Regions from separate parts of the Streptomyces sp. NPDC001732 genome, predicted to be linked through region 2. Evidence: riboswitches for the same ligand, from Rfam matches in the RefSeq annotation. Region 2 holds a riboswitch; each other region holds the start of a gene.
What was found. Region 2 has a riboswitch for cobalamin ahead of ACWCXX_RS01550 (prenyltransferase/squalene oxidase repeat-containing protein). Riboswitches for the same ligand answer to the same signal wherever they lie in the genome.
Positions count from the first base shown of each region.

Region 1 (5,213 bases), on a different contig from region 2:
CGCCGTCGGCGCGATGGCCAGCAGCAGCGAGTTGCGCATCCCGGTCCGCGCGACCCGGGCGCGCAGCGCCTCCCAGCGCTCCGGCCAGTTCAGCTCGGTGTCGTAGTGGTCGGGGTGCAGCACCCCGCGCGCCGCCCGCGTCCCGGACCAGGCGGGCAGCGGACCCGATCGCTCTGCGAGGTCGCAGGACGCCTCGTACGCGGCGAGCATGATCCGCTCGGAGATCTTCGTGGAGAGCGCGCGGGCCGCGGGGGAGTCGAACGGCAGCCGCAGCTGGAAGAAGACGTCCTGGAGCCCCATGGCGCCCAGGCCCACCGGACGCCACTTGGCGTTGGAGCGGCCCGCCTGCTCGGTCGGGTAGAAGTTGATGTCGACGACCCGGTCCAGGAAGGTCACCGCGGTGCGGACGGTGGCGTCCAGCCGCTCCCAGTCGAGGTCGCCGTCGACGACGAACGCGCCGAGGTTGACCGAGCCCAGGTTGCAGACGGCCGTCTCGCCGTCGTCGGTGACCTCCAGGATCTCCGTGCACAGGTTCGACGAGTGGACGACACGGCCCGGCTCGGCGGTCTGGTTCGCGGTCCGGTTGGCGGCGTCCTTGAACGTCATCCAGCCCTGGCCGGTCTGGGCGAGGGTGCGCATCATCCGGCCGTACAGCTCACGGGCGGGCATCGACTTGCGGGCCAGCCCCTTCGCCTCGGCGGCCCGGTACGCGGCGTCGAACTCCTCGCCCCACAGGTCCACCAGCTCGGGCACGTCGGCGGGCGAGAACAGCGACCAGTGGCTGTCCGCCTCGACCCGGCGCATGAACTCGTCCGGGATCCAGTGCGCCAGGTTGAGGTTGTGCGTGCGCCGCTGGTCCTCGCCCGTGTTGTCCCGCAGCTCCAGGAACTCCTCGACGTCCGCGTGCCAGGTCTCCAGGTAGACGGCGGCGGCGCCCTTGCGGCGACCGCCCTGGTTGACCGCGGCGACGGAGGCGTCGAGCGTCTTCAGGAACGGCACGATGCCGTTGGAGTGCCCGTTGGTGCCGCGGATCAGCGAACCCCGGGAACGGATGCGGGAGTACGGCAGGCCGATGCCGCCGGCGTGCTTCGAGAGCCGGGCCACCTGGTGGTAGCGGTCGTAGATCGAGTCCAGCTCGTCGAGCGGGGAGTCCAGCAGGTAGCAGGAGGACATCTGCGGGTGCCGGGTGCCGGAGTTGAAGAGGGTGGGCGAGGAGGGCAGGTAGTCGAGCCGGCTCATCAGCCCGTACAGCGCCGCGACCTCGTCCACGGCGCGCGGGGAGTCGTCCTCGGCGAGCCCGGACGCGACCCGGAGCATGAAGTGCTGCGGGGTCTCGACGACCTGGCGGGTGTGCGGGTGGCGCAGCAGATAGCGGCTGTGCAGGGTCCGCAGCCCGAAGTAGCCGAAGCGGTCGTCGGCGCCGTCGGCGAGCGCACGCTCCACCAGCGCGTCGAGGGCGGCCGCGTTGCGGGCGACGAAGCCCGCCGTGCGGTCCGCGATCAGGCCCTCGCGGTGTCCGACGGCGACCGAGGCGGAGAAGGAGACGGCGCCCTGTCCGGCGGCCTCGTCCGCGATGGCGCGGGTCAGCAGCCGGGCGGCGAGCCGGGAGTAGGCGGGGTCCTCGGAGATCAGCCCGGCGGCGGCCTCCGTGGCCAGCGAGCGCAGCTCGGCCTCGTCCGCCCGTGCGCTGCGGCCGCGCAGCGCGGCGGCGGCGACGCGCCCGGGGTCGGTGTCGGGCAGATCGGCGGTGAGGTCGGTCAGGGTCCGCAGCAGCGCGGCCCCCGGTCCGTCGTGTGCGGCTGCCCCGGAATCGGCGGCCGTGGACGCGGCGACTGAAGCCGGATCGGCTGGCGCGATGGTCACGTGGTGCTCTCCCTCGCTCGGCTCGGGGCCGGCGGGGGAACGGGGCAGCCGGACGGGCGCGCACCCGGGACGGGGCGGCACTCCGTACGGCGTCCGCCGGCCCAACCGCGAGGCCCGGACGTCTGGCATCCGGTTCGGTCGAGCCGGATGCGCTGTCGGCAGGTCCTCGGACTTGTTCGGGGTACGCGAATGCGCACCGATCACACCGTTGCGGGACAGTTCCGGATTCGCACCGGATTCCCCTGCGGCGACAGCGAGGATGAGCATACATGTGGGGGCCACCCGATGAGGCAGCCCCCAGATGTTGTGTCGGCCGACTCATGTCTGGCCAAGCAGGAAGTGCCCGTGGGCCTTCCGGGAACGGCGGACGGCCCGCCCCGCTCCCTTGCGGCAGGGGCGGGGACGGGCCGTCCCGGGGGGCCGGAGCGACCGTCAGTGGCCGCCGGGCGCCCCCACCGTGGCCGGCGGAAGCTCCACCTGGACGCCCGGGTCGCCCGCGTCGGCCGTGTAGTCGGACGGCGAGGTCTCGTCGACCCCGGCGGGTGCCTTCAGCGCGTTCAGGACGAAGGTGAGCACCACCACGACCACCACGTTCAGCACGAACGCGGTGAGACCGATGTAGCCGATCTCGCCGAGGCCGGGGATCTCCTTGGACGAGCCGCCGAAGTGCTTCTGCGTCGGCGAGGCGACCCCGTACGCGGCCACCGTCCCGTACACCATGCCGACCGCCCAGCCCGCGAGCAGCGCCCAGCGGTGGAACCAGCGGGTGAACAGGCCGCCGACCAGGGCCGGCATCGTCTGGAGGATCCAGATCCCGCCGAGCAGCTGGAAGTTGATCGCGACCGTCTTGTCCATCGTGAGGACGAAGACGAGCGCGCCGACCTTGACGAGCAGCGAGACCAGCTTGGAGACCTTGGTCTCCTGCTCCGGGCTCGCGTCCGGCTTCAGGAAGTCCTTGTAGATGTTGCGGGTGAAGAGGTTGGCCGCGGCGATCGACATGATCGCGGCGGGCACCAGCGCACCGATGCCGATCGCGGCGAACGCGACGCCCGCGAACCAGGCCGGGAACATGTTCTCGAACAGCTGCGGAATGGCCAGCTGCCCGTTGTCCACCTTGATCCCGGCGGCGATCGCCATGAAGCCGAGCAGCGCCAGCAGGCCCAGCATCAGCGAGTACAGCGGCAGGATCGTGGTGTTGCGCCGGATCACGTCACGGCTGCGGCTGGAGAGCGTCGCCGTGATCGAGTGCGGATACATGAAGAGCGCCAGGGCCGAGCCCAGTGCCAGGGTGGCGTATCCCCAGTGGCCCGCCTCGCCCGGTGCGAGCGCGCCGCGCGGTTTGCCGGTGGCCGGGTTGGTCTGCGAGAACGCCTCGCCCGCCTTGGCGAAGATGTCGTCGAAGCCGCCCAGCTTGATCGGGATGTAGATGATCGCCACCGCGATGACCAGGTAGATCAGCCCGTCCTTGACGAACGCGATCAGCGCGGGCGCCCGCAGCCCGGAGGAGTAGGTGTACGCGGCGAGCACCGCGAACGCGATCAGCAGCGGCAGGTCCTTGACGAACCAGTGGGTGTTCTCGCCGCCGCCGACGCCCATCACGTCCAGCACCGCCTGGATGCCGACGAGTTGGAGCGCGATGTACGGCATCGTGGCGAGGATGCCGGTGAGGGCGACCGCCAGCGAAAGGCCCTTCGAGCCGAACCGGCCGCGCACGAAGTCCGAGGTGGTGACGTACCCGTGCTTGTGCGAGACCGACCACAGCCGGGGCAGGAAGGTGAAGATCAGCGGGTACACGAGGATCGTGTACGGCACGGCGAAGAAGCCGGCCGCGCCCGCCGCGTAGATCGCCGCGGGAACGGCGACGAAGGTGTACGCGGTGTACAGGTCGCCGCCGAGCAGGAACCAGGTGACCCAGGTGCCGAACGACCGTCCGCCCAGGCCCCATTCGTCGAGACTGGCCTCGTTCTCCGCCTTGCGCCAGCGGGCCGCCATGAACCCCATGACCGTGACCGCGACGAAGAAGAAGATGAAGACGCCGAGCGCGACGCCGTTCACGCCGTCCTTCATGAGGAGGCACCTCCCTTGCGGGAGCGCTGGTCACGCTGCCACAGCTTGTACGCGACCATCGTGAGCGCGGTGGAGATCAGCACCCAGAGCATCTGGTACCAGTAGAAGAACGGAATGCCGATGAAGGCGGGGTCCACCTTCGCGTAGGAACTCACCCAGAGCATCGCCACGAACGGGGCAATGAGACAGAGGGCGATGACCACGCGCACGGGTGTGACGATGGGTGGTTTCTCTTCGGGTTCTGCTGGCATGAGGCGGTTTCGTCCCCTCGCTGGTTACCTCGTGATGGGCAGGAAATGTAAGCGAGCCTCCGGTCAGCGTCACCCCTGTCCGCATTGCGGTCCGGCAACGGTGCGTCGAGTGGGCGTATACGCACGATGAACGGTCATGGGCGCAGTGCTGGTCCGTACCAGGGGGCGGGGGAGCGGCATGCGAAGACCCCCGTGGAGCGGTGCTCCGCGGGGGTCTTGGAAGGTGGGGGCGGCGGGGTGATGGCCGGAATTGGCCGCCGCCCCGTCCGTGTTCAGTCGGTGGGCCGCTTCAGACGCGCCACGAACTTGTACCGGTCGCCCCGGTAGACCGAGCGCACCCACTCCACCGGCTCGCCCCGCCCGTCGAGCGAGTGCCGGGACAGCATCAGCATCGGCAGGCCCACGTCCGTACCGAGCAGACCGGCCTCGCGCGGGGTGGCCAGCGAGGTCTCGATGGTCTCCTCGGCCTCCGCCAGCCGCACGTCGTACACCTCCGCCAGCGCGGTGTAGAGCGAGGTGTACTTCACCAGTGAACGGCGCAGCGCGGGAAAGCGTTTGGCCGAAAGGTGTGTGGTCTCGATCGCCATCGGCTCCCCGCTGGCGAGCCGCAGCCGCTCGATCCGCAGCACCCGGCCCCCGGTGGTGATGTCGAGCAGTCCGGCGAGCGTGTCGTCGGCCGTGACGTAGCCGATGTCCAGCAGCTGGGAGGTCGGTTCCAGTCCCTGGGCGCGCATGTCCTCGGTGTACGAGGTCAGTTGCAGGGCCTGCGAGACCTTCGGCTTGGCCACGAAGGTGCCCTTGCCCTGGATGCGCTCCAGCCGGCCCTCGACGACCAGCTCCTGGAGCGCCTGGCGCACGGTGGTGCGCGAGGTGTCGAACTCGGCGGCCAGGGTCCGCTCCGGCGGCACGGGGGTGCCCGGCGGCATGGTGTCCGTCATGTCGAGGAGATGTCGCTTCAGCCGGTAGTACTTCGGGACGCGCGCCGTCCGTGTGGCCGCGCCCGTCTCGTTCTCCGCACTTCCCCCGTCGGCA
Region 1 is NZ_JBSFFY010000012.1:51,547-56,759, reverse strand. Features, by position in the region: gene ACWCXX_RS15205 (ribonucleoside-diphosphate reductase subunit alpha) at 1-1,863, opposite strand, end outside; cobalamin riboswitch at 2,004-2,130, opposite strand; gene mctP (monocarboxylate uptake permease MctP) at 2,296-3,930, opposite strand; gene ACWCXX_RS15195 (DUF3311 domain-containing protein) at 3,927-4,181, opposite strand; gene ACWCXX_RS15190 (GntR family transcriptional regulator) at 4,454-5,213, opposite strand, start outside.
Region 1: it holds a riboswitch for cobalamin, as region 2 does, so the genes downstream of both, ACWCXX_RS15205 (ribonucleoside-diphosphate reductase subunit alpha) here and ACWCXX_RS01550 (prenyltransferase/squalene oxidase repeat-containing protein) in region 2, are expected to answer to the same signal.

Region 2 (5,213 bases):
CGCCACCAGGCCGCCGAGCCCGTGCCCGAGTTCCAGCCGCAGCCGTTGGAAGACCATCGACACCGACCCGTCGGTGACCCGCATGTAGGTGTCGCCCGCCTCCTCGTCGGGGAGTGTGAGGTACGCGGTGTCCGTGCCGAGCAGCATCCTGGCCCGGCGGACGATCGCCTTCAGCACCGCGTCCAGGTCCCGGGAGGCGGCGAGGTCGCCCGCCGTGTCGAAGAGGGCGGTGAGCTGGAGTTCGCGGCGCCGGTGCTGCCGCAGGGCGCCCCTGATCCGCAGAGCGGTGGCGGTGGCCCGCTCCACCTCGGCCAGGTCCCCCGGAGGCACCCCGGCCGCCCGCGCATGCGAGGAGACGGCCCCCAGCGCCTCGGCGGGGGCGTCATCGGCCAGCAGATCGAGCAGACGGCGCAGATGGGGGGCGGCAGAGGCGGGCGGTTCGGTCATGAGCGGTCGGCAATCGTAGGAGCGGCGGAGGCACCGGCCGGCACCCCCGCCGCGTTCGTACCCGCCCGACGGGGTCCGGCGCAAGACACGGAACGGGGTCTTCGCCGCACTCCGCCCCCCGGGCGGGGCCTTGCCCGCTCCCTACTCCTCCGGTGGGAACACCGCCTCCCCCGTGGCGGTCAGGGTGATCGTGATCGCCTCGACCGGGCAGCCCTCGGCGGCGGCCAGTACGCCTTCGTCGGCGTCGGCCTCGGGGGCCGAGGGGCGGGACTGGCGGGCGGAGTCCAGGGCGAAGCCGTTCGGGGCGTGGTTCACGCACATGCCGGAGCCGATGCAGATTCCCCGGTCGACCTCCACGGTCCAGCGGTCCCCCATCACACACCGCCCTCGTAGCCGGCGGGCAGATGGATCATCTTGTGCTCGAAGTACTCGCCGTAGCCCTCGGGGCCGAACTCCCGGCCCAGGCCGGAGTTCTTGTAGCCGCCGAACGGGCCGAGCATGTCGAGGCTGAAGGTGTTCACGCTGTACGTGCCCGTCCTGACCCGGCGGGCGATGTCGATGCCGCGTTCGGTGTCGGCGGTCCAGACGCTGCCGCTGAGCCCGTAATCGGAGTCGTTGGCGATCCGTACCGCCTCGTCCTCGTCGCCGTACGGCAGGAGGCAGATGACGGGGCCGAAGATCTCCTCGCGGGCGATGCGCATGGAGTTGTCGACGTCGCCGAAGAGGGTCGGCTCGACGTACCAGCCCCGCTCCTGGGAGGCCGGACGGCCACCGCCGGTGAGGATCTTGGCTCCCTCGTCCTGGCCGATCCGGATGTAGTCGAGCGACCGTTGCTGCTGGCGCCGGGCGACGAGGGGGCCGAGTTCCGTGGCCGGGTCGAGCGGGTCGCCGATCTTCAGCGCACCCGCCGCGGCGGCGAACGCCTCGGCCGTCTCCTCGTACCGGGAGCGCGGCACGAGGATGCGGGTCTGGGCCACGCACGCCTGGCCGTTGATCATCCAGGCGAAGGGGACGATGCCGGCGACGGCGGTGTCCAGGTCGGCGTCCGGGAGGATCACGGCGGCGGACTTGCCGCCCAGTTCCAACGTGACGCGGGTGAGGTTGCGGGAGGCGACCTCCATCACCCGGCGCCCGGCGGCGACGGACCCGGTGAACGACACCTTGTCGACGCCCGGATGCCCGACCAGGTACTCGCTGACCTCCCGGTCGGCCGGCAGGATCGACAGCACCCCCGCCGGGAGCCCGGCATCCGCGGCGATCTCGGCCAACAGGTAGGCGTCCAGCGGGGATTCGGGCGAGACCTTGAGGACCGCGGAGCAGCCGGCCAGCAGCGCGGGCGCGAGCTTGGCGGCGGCGGTGAACTGCGGGACGTTCCACGGCACCACCGCCGCGACCACCCCCACCGGCTCCCGGCGCACCAGCAGCGGTCCGAGCACCCCGGTCCGCCGCTCCTCGTACGGGAAGGTGCGGGCGACGGCGATCGCCGCGTCCCACACCATCATCGCGGCGAGCGCCTGCACCATGACGCTCGACGTGTACGGGGTGCCGTTCTGCGCGCTGATGACCCGGGCGATCTCCTCGTACCGGACGGCGAACGCGTCCTTGATCCGGGTCACCACCGCGATCCGCTCGTCCAGGGTCATCCGCGGCCACGGCCCCTCGTCGAACGCCCGCCGGGCGGCGGCGACGGCCCGGTCCACGTCCGCCTCGCCGGCGTGCGGCACGCGCCCGATGACCTGCTCGGTGTGGGGCGACACGACCTCGATGACGTCCCGGCCCAGCGGATCGACCAACTCCCCGCCGATGAACAGTTTTCCGTGTTCGACAAGCTCGGTCATGGCTGCTGCCTCCCGCGAACCGGTACGATAGCTGACTACCCGTCAAAACTGATACCAGTTCCAGTTCCAGGAGTCCACGGACGCGCGCACGGACCCCGACCCGAAGCGAATGGTCGACCGGGGCTACCAATGGAACAGGTTCTCGTTACAGTGGGCTCGGTGCACCGCACAGCCGTACGTCCGGTACGCCGACCAGGCCGCGGAGAGACGGGGAAGCCCATGACTCAGGTGACCGACCACGGCGGGGGCGTGCACAGCGTCAAGGTGCCGATCCCGGACAACCCGCTGGGCCACACCCTCGTGCACGTCCTGGACACCGATCGCGGGCCGGTCCTGATCGACACCGGCTGGGACGACCCCGGGGCGTGGGACACGCTCACCGCGGGGCTGACCGCCGTGGGGACAGACGTCGGCGAGATCCACGGCGTGGTCGTCACCCACCACCATCCCGACCACCACGGCCTGTCCGGGCAGGTGCGCGAGGCCTCCGGCGCCTGGATCGCCATGCACCCGGCGGACACCGAGATCGTGCGCCGCACCCGCGAGTCGGAACCCGGCACCTGGCTGACGTATCTCGTGGGCAAGCTCACCGCGGTCGGGGCGCCCGAGACGCACCTCGCGCCGTTGCGGGCCGCCGCGGCCGAGAGGAGCGCGAGGAGCACCCTGCCCGGACTGCGGGCCGCGCTCCCGGACCGGGAGATCGTGCCCGGTGAGCTGCTGGACCTGGCCGGACGCCGGCTGCGGGCCGTCTGGACGCCCGGCCACACGCCGGGGCACGTCTGTCTGCATCTGGAGGAGGAGCATCCGGGGAACCTGCCGGGCCGGGGCCGGCTCTTCTCGGGGGATCACCTGCTGCCGGGGATCAGTCCGCACATCGGGCTGTACGAGGACCCGGACGACGCCACGGTCACCGATCCCCTCAGCGACTACTTCGCCTCGCTGGAGCGCGTCGGGCGGCTCGGGGTCGCGGAGGTGCTGCCCGCGCACCAGCACGCGTTCACCGACGCGGCGGGCCGGGTGCGGGAGCTCCTCGACCACCACGAGGAGCGGCTGGCCGGGCTGCTCGGGCTGCTGGCCGTCCCGCTGACCCCGTGGGAGCTGGCCGAGCGGATGGAGTGGAACCGGCCGTGGGCGCAGATCCCGTACGGCTCGCGGAACATCGCCGTCTCCGAGGCCGAGGCGCATCTGCGGCGACTGGTGAAGCTGGGGCGCGCGGAGGCGGTGGCGGGGAGCGAGCCGGTGAGGTACGTCGCGGTGTGAGGCGCGGCACGGGGGTGGTGCGAGGGGCCTCGTGGGGTGAGGGGCGGCACGGGAGTGGTGCGAGGGGCCTCGTGGTGTGAGCAACGGAGCACGGGACGGGCAGAAGGCCTTCTGGGGGCGCCCGGTAGAGTGAGCGGGTCGTCATCATGCCCGTTCAGGGGGAAGCCGGTGCGAATCCGGCACTGACCGCGCAACCGTGAGCCGTCGTCGCAGGCGGTGAGTCGGAATGCCCTGTCCGAGGTCGTGACCGGCTCGCGCCACCGGACCCCCGGTGGCCGGCACCGTCGAGGTATACGGGGCCGAGCCCGGTACCTGAGCGTGCCTGTGCCCGGTTCCGTACCAGGAGAGGCCCCGCACGCCATGACCGTACGCCGCAGCGTCGCAACGCTCGCCGCCACCGCAGCCGTGCTCTGTGCTGCCGCTGCCCCGGTCGCCGTCGCGGCACCGTCCCCCACTCCCCCGCCCTCCACCGCCCTGCCGTCCGGGCTGTACGGCACGAAGGACCCCACCTACGACGGGGTGTGGCGGCAGTCGCTGTCCTTCCTCGCGCAGAAGCTCGAAGGAGTCACCCCGGCCGCGAAGTCGGTGGACTGGCTGATCTCCCAGCAGTGCGCCAACGGCGCGTACGCCGCGTACCGGCCCGACGCCTCCCGGCCGTGCGACACGAAGACGGTGCTGGACACCAACGCCACCGCGGCCGCCGCCCAGGCGCTGGCCGAGGTGGGCGGCCACCCCGAGATCGTGAACAACGCGGTGCGCTGGCTGAAGTCCGTGCAGAACGAGGACGGCGGCTGGGGCTACGCCGTCGGTGCGCCCAGTGACGCCAACTCCACCTCCCTGGTGATCGGCGCCCTCGCCCGGCAGGGGCAGCGGATCGCCGACATCACGACGCCCGGCGGCAAGACCCCCTACGACCCGCTGCTCGCCCTCGCGATCCCGTGCGGCGGCGAGGACGGCGGCGCCTTCGCCTACCAGCCCGACAAGAAGGGGAAGCTCGTCGCGAACGCGGACGCCACCGCGGCCGCCGTGCTCGGCACGATGGGCAAGGCCCTGGCCGTGGGGAACAACGCCGCGGGCAAGACGCCCAGCACCTGCCGCCCCGGGGACGACCCCACCCCCGAGCAGGCCGCGCAGAACGGCGCCCACTACCTCAAGAACGCCCTCGCCGAGCACGGCCGACTGAACGCGCCGCCGATGCCGGGGGCCGCCGACACGACGCCGCAGCCGGACTTCGGCAACACCGCGGACGCGGTCGTCGCACTGTCCGCGTCCGGTCACCAGAACGAGGCGGACGGAGCCGTGGCCTGGCTGAAGAAGAACGCCCGGGACTGGGCCGAGCAGAACGGTCCCGCCGCCTACGCGCAGCTGATCCTGGCCGCGCACGCCACCGGCAACGACGCCCGGGACTTCGGCGGCGTCGACCTGGTCGCCCGGCTGAACGCGAACGGCCCCGCGCCCGCCTCCGTGGTGACGCCCGACCCGGCCGGCGACACCGGGTACGTGCCCACGGAGCAGGACCAGGTCCACAGCGGCGACGACGTGATCGGGGGCGTGTGGTGGTACGTCGGCATCGGCCTCGTCCTCTCGGCGGTCGCGTTCTTCCTGATCAGCGGACGCCGGAAGAACCAGCAGTCGTGAGGCGGGCGGGAAGGGCCGGCGCGCTGCTGA
Region 2 is NZ_JBSFFY010000001.1:373,510-378,722, reverse strand. Features, by position in the region: gene ACWCXX_RS01570 (helix-turn-helix domain-containing protein) at 1-447, opposite strand, end outside; gene ACWCXX_RS01565 (ferredoxin) at 589-822, opposite strand; gene ACWCXX_RS01560 (aldehyde dehydrogenase) at 822-2,285, opposite strand; gene ACWCXX_RS01555 (MBL fold metallo-hydrolase) at 2,505-3,545, shown strand; cobalamin riboswitch at 3,660-3,815, shown strand; gene ACWCXX_RS01550 (prenyltransferase/squalene oxidase repeat-containing protein) at 3,906-5,183, shown strand; gene ACWCXX_RS01545 (SCO2322 family protein) at 5,213-5,213, shown strand, end outside.

Region 3 (5,213 bases), on a different contig from region 2:
CCGTTGCGGCCCAGCAGCGCGAGCGCGCGCCCCTCGCGCACCTCGAAGTCGAGCCCGTCGAGCACGGTCGGCCCGTCCTCGTACGAGAAGGACGCGCCCCGCAGGGCGACCAGGGCGGCGGGCTCGCTCATGACAGCGGCCTTTCCAGTACGAGGGCGAGGACGGTCAGTGCCACGAGCAGTGCGAGGCTCGCCGCGGTGAAGGGGACGGAGACGCGGGCCTCGGGCACCAGGACGCGCAGGGTGCCGTCGTAGCCGCGGCCGGCGAGCCCGGCCTGGAGCCGCGCCGCCCGGTCGAAGGCCCGGACGAACGCGGTGGCGCCGAGCCCGCCGAGGGACCGCCAGGTGGCGGCCCGCGTGGTGTGCCCGAGCCGGGCCGCCTGCGCCTGACGGATCAGACGCACGGAATCGAGCAGCAGGAAGCTCATGCGGTACGTCACCAGGGCGACGTCCACGACCGGCGCGGGCACCCCGGCCCGCACCAGGCGCGGAAGCAGGTCGGACATCGGTGTGGTGAAGGCGAACAGCAGCACTCCCAGGGAGGCGGCCGAGGTGCGCAGCAGGAGTTCCCCCGCCCGGACCGGTCCGCCGTCGGCGAGGGCCACGAACCCGTCGGGGCCGCCGACCTGCACGAGCAGGGTGACCGCCCCGGTCACGCAGAACCCCAGCGGCACCCGGTACGCCCGCCACAGCCGTCGGCCCGGCACGCCCGCCGGGCCGACCAGCAGCACGAGCGCCGTCACCAGGACGAGGGCCGCGCCGGGCCAGGGCGGCAGCGAGATCGCGAGCACGGTGAGCCCGAGTCCGAGCACGGCCTTGTCCACGGGGTGACGGCGGCGCCAGCGGCTGCTGTGCGCCGCCTCGTCGATCGGCAGCACGCGGGCTCAGGCCCCTTCGACGGGGGAGCCCCCGGCGCCGACGGACGCACTCCCGGTGCCCTGCTGCGACTGTGGCCGGGTCTGTGCCTGGGACTGGGCGAGTTCCGCGCCCTGGCGGCGGCCCCGGCGGAGCCCGAAGTAGTAGGCGAGGACACCCGCGCCGAGCGCCGCCTGGAGGGCGAAGAGCGCCGACTCGATCTCGCCGGACGGCGGTTCGTACAGGGGCGAGAACCACGGTTCGTAGTCCGGTTCGATCTCGGTGATCGCCGTCTCCGCCTCGGCGTCGGCGCCCGCGAACGGCTCCTCCTTGTGGTCGCCGAGGCCGAGCACCAGCGGCAGCACCGCGAGCGCGGCCACGACGAGCAGCAACAGGGTGTTGATCTTCGCGTTACGGCTCATCGGGCCACTCCCTCGGGCGTGCCGGTCCGGTTCGCCCGGCCGGCCAGGAACACGCCCAGCCGGGTCAGTTCGCCCTTGCTGGACTGCACCAGCAGCCGCATCACGACCACCGTCAGCAGCCCCTCGCTCACCGCGAGCGGGATCTGGGTGACGGCGAAGATGGAGCCGAACTTGCCGAGCGCGCCCAGGAATCCGCTGCTCGGGTCGGGGAAGGCCAGCGCCAGCTGCACACTGGTGACGCAGTAGGTGGAGAGGTCGGCGACGAACGCGGCGAAGAACACCGCCACCATCAGCGGCACGTCGAACCGCCGCAGCAGCCGGTACAGCGCGTACCCGGCCCAGGGGCCGACGATCGCCATCGAGAAGACGTTGGCGCCGAGCGTGGTCAGGCCGCCGTGGGCCAGCAACAGCGCCTGGAAGAGCAGAGTGATGGTGCCGAGCACCGCCATGATCGGCGGCCGGAACAGGATGGCGCCCAGCCCGGTACCGGTGGGGTGCGAGCAACTCCCGGTGACCGAAGGGAGTTTCAGGGCCGACAGGACGAAGGTGAAGGCACCGGAGGCGCCGAGGAGCAGGGTGCTCTCCGGGTGCTCCTTGACCTCACGGGTGAGTGACCGTACTCCGTGTACGACGAACGGCGCGGACGCGACGCCCCAGGCGATCGCGTGCGCCGGAGGCAGAAAGCCCTCGGCTATGTGCATGGCTCAGTAGACCCTCTCCAGCACCTCGTGGATGGTTGACGCGCCTTGGCCGGTCTCCTGGCTGACGGGTACCACCGCCCGTGCTCCGCCTTCCCGGGTCCGAGGACCCAGTGGCTGCCCGCGAGGGCTGGAGCCGGACTTCCCGATCACAGTGGCGAGGGCCGCACCGGTATCACACCGGATTTCCCGTTCACCAAGGCGTGGTGACAGTAATGCCTGGCCCGGGGTGGTGACAAGCACGCCCGAAAGGGACGCGCGAGCACCGCGCGCCCGCGCCCGTACACGCCCGCGCGCCCGCGGGCGGGGGTCCGGTGGTGGGCGCGACGAGCCGCTCACCCCCTGTGCGAGACTCGGTGCCGCACCACGACCTGGCGGGCCGCCGGTCACCGTCGAAGGGAACGTCTCCGGATGCGCATCGGGATCGTCGGCACCGACAGCAGTCATGTCGATCAGATCGTCCGCCACCTCAACGTCGACGGGGCGGGCGGCGACGCACGCGTCGTGGCGCTCGGCGGTGGGCACGGCCCGCGCAACGACGCCCTGGCGGCCACCGGCGGGATCACGAAGATCGTCGACGAGCCCACCGGGCTGCTCGGGCTGGTCGACGCCGTCGTCGTCGCGGACCGGTACGGCGCGCGCCACCGCGAGCTGGCGGTCCCCTTCCTGGCCGAGGGCCTCGCGGTGTTCGTCGACAAACCGCTCGCCCACACCGTCGAGGACGCCCGGGTCATGATCGACACCGCGCTCGCCCACGACGCGCCGCTCACCTCGTTCTCGGCGCTCCGCCTGCTCCCCGAAACCGAGGAACTGGCGGCCCGGTCGGCGGCGAACGGCACTCCGCACCTGGTCGTCGTGTCCGGGCCCGCCGACCCCGACAGCGAGTACGACGGGATCTTCTTCTACGGCATCCACGCGGTGGACCTCGCCCTCCGGCTCGCCCCCGGAGCGGTCTCCGGCATCCGCACGGACCTCACCGAAACCACCGTCACCGCGTCGTTCACCGCGGGCGGCACCCGGGTGGTCGTGAACCTCGTCCGGCCGGGCAGCACGGAGCAGATCCCGTTCCACGCGATGGTGTTCACCCGCGAGGCCATGGTCCAGCGGAGGATCGTTCCCGGCGCGGACTACTGCGTGCCGGGCCTCGAAGCGTTCCTGGAGATGGCCCGTACGGGCAGGCCACCCATCGGCCCCGAGGACCTGCTGCGCCCCGTCGAGGTGCTGGAAACCGTCGCCGCAGCCCTGCGCGAGGCGTCCGCCGGCTCCCGGACGGGGTGAGCCGAGCCCGTCGCGACCACGTCGGCGAGAGGTGCCGAGCGGGCCGGAAACGGGTTGCGGCGGAGTGTCGGAAGAGGAACCGGCAAGTGTCCACCGGAGGGCTGTTGGCCTGGTCGAAGGCGCTTCCGGTGCGTCTTTCGGCGTGAGGTCGACACACTTTCGGGCACCATGCCCGGGGCGAACCGCATGACTTTCCGTGGCCGCCCGCTCGCCCCGGGCGACGGCCGTGTGACCTGGGGCACAACGTTCTTGACAGCCGCCCGGCGGGTGCCGAAAGCTCATGCATCATTGGTCTGGACCACGAGGGGTGGGCGGGGTTCGTGTGCGAGCCGTTATGTGCTTCAGGTGTGGACGTGCCACTCGCCGGATGCGAACTCCATTTCAGAACAAGGCAGTTGACGTACCGTCAGATCTTCGCCGAAGTGCGTGTACCGGCGCGTCCGCATGCGGGCCGGGAGGGTTGATGGACCGGCGGCAGCCCGATGTACGGCTCGCGTTGTGCGATCTGTGGCAGGTGTTCGGTGCCGTCGCGCTGCTGGCCCGTTACGGTCCCGACGCTCCCTGGCCCCATCGCTCCTGGGCCCGCGAGGCGTACGGGGCGCTGACGCCGCGTCTGAGGGCCGTGGCCGCCCTGGCCCGGCCCCGCGGGCGCGTCCCCTCGTTCCTGGGAGCGGGCTTCGCCTCGCGGCGAGCGAGGATCGCCGAGGAGCTCCACGACCTGGCGCGCACACCGGCCGCACTGGTCCGCGACGAGATCACCAGGGAGTACCCGACGGCCGTCGAGGACCCCTTGATCGCCGCGCTGCTCCATGACCCGAGGACGCAACTCCGTTACCTGTCGGCAGAGTTCGCGAACTTCTGGCAGGCCGCGATCGAGCCGCGCGAGGCCGGACTGGCGCGTTGCCTGGAGGAGGAGATCCTCTTCCGCTCCCGCACTCTGGCGATGAGCGGGGGAGCGGCACTCCTCCACGAACTGGGGCTGCCGTCCGAACGCACCGACGGCGCGGACCGGGTGACCGCCGTGCCGATGATGTTCGCGGACGGCACCCCCTGGTGGTCGGCCGTCGGCGGACGGACCGCGGTCTCCTTCGCGGCACGGGGAGCGGGACTCCTGCACACCGACCCGAAACAGGACGGCACCGTGCAGGACCGGCGCGAGGACCGCCTCGCGATCCTGCTGGGCAGGGGGCGCGCCTCGGTCGTGCGCGAACTGGCCGAACCGATCACCACCTCCGCGCTCGCCGACCATCTGGGGCTCGCCGCGAGCACGGTCTCCCAGCACCTCTCGGCACTCGTCTCGGCCGGTGTGGTGCAACGCCACCGGGCCGGTACGCGCGTCCTGTACGAACTGAACCGTTCGGGCGTGACACTGACACAGTGTCTGACGGGCCAACAGGCACCGCAGGGCTGACCGACGGGTCCGACGGACTCCGCGAGAAACCCAACACCGGGTACGGCGCTCCGAGCCGGGCCCGGTGTTGTGTTTTGCCGCGTCCCCCGCCGGGCCCGGTGTTGCATCTTCCGCGATCCTCGCGACGCTCGCCGGCCCGGTGCCGAGCCTGGCCGGAACGTGGTGCCACCTGTGCCCCAAAGCGCGATGTCACGCCTCTCACCAGCGGTTGCGCCGGAAACCGGCGGGCCGGCCCGGCCCACCGCCGGGACGATTCGGCGTACACCGAAAGGCTTGGCGGACGCCCCGGGGTCGACCAGAGTCGAGGCGGGAACTGCTCGACCGGAGGACCGCGAAGACGTGAGCAAGGCACTGGGAAACGTCCCTTTCCCGAAATCCGCTCCGTCCGCCGGGCCGGGCGCGAACCACCACACCGACGGAGCCGACAGAGCCGACGGCACCGCCGTGACCCACCGGACCGGCAGAGCCGCCGAACACCGTCCTTCACACGCGATGTGACGCCGCCCTCCTCACGGCCTCCCGCCCCGTCCGCCGGGCCGGACGCGCGAGG
Region 3 is NZ_JBSFFY010000091.1:2,436-7,648, forward strand. Features, by position in the region: gene ACWCXX_RS37410 (energy-coupling factor ABC transporter ATP-binding protein) at 1-131, opposite strand, end outside; gene cbiQ (cobalt ECF transporter T component CbiQ) at 128-877, opposite strand; gene ACWCXX_RS37420 (energy-coupling factor ABC transporter substrate-binding protein) at 884-1,276, opposite strand; gene ACWCXX_RS37425 (energy-coupling factor ABC transporter permease) at 1,273-1,977, opposite strand; cobalamin riboswitch at 2,008-2,190, opposite strand; gene ACWCXX_RS37430 (Gfo/Idh/MocA family protein) at 2,386-3,252, shown strand; gene ACWCXX_RS37435 (ArsR/SmtB family transcription factor) at 3,716-4,663, shown strand.
Region 3: it holds a riboswitch for cobalamin, as region 2 does, so the genes downstream of both, ACWCXX_RS37425 (energy-coupling factor ABC transporter permease) here and ACWCXX_RS01550 (prenyltransferase/squalene oxidase repeat-containing protein) in region 2, are expected to answer to the same signal.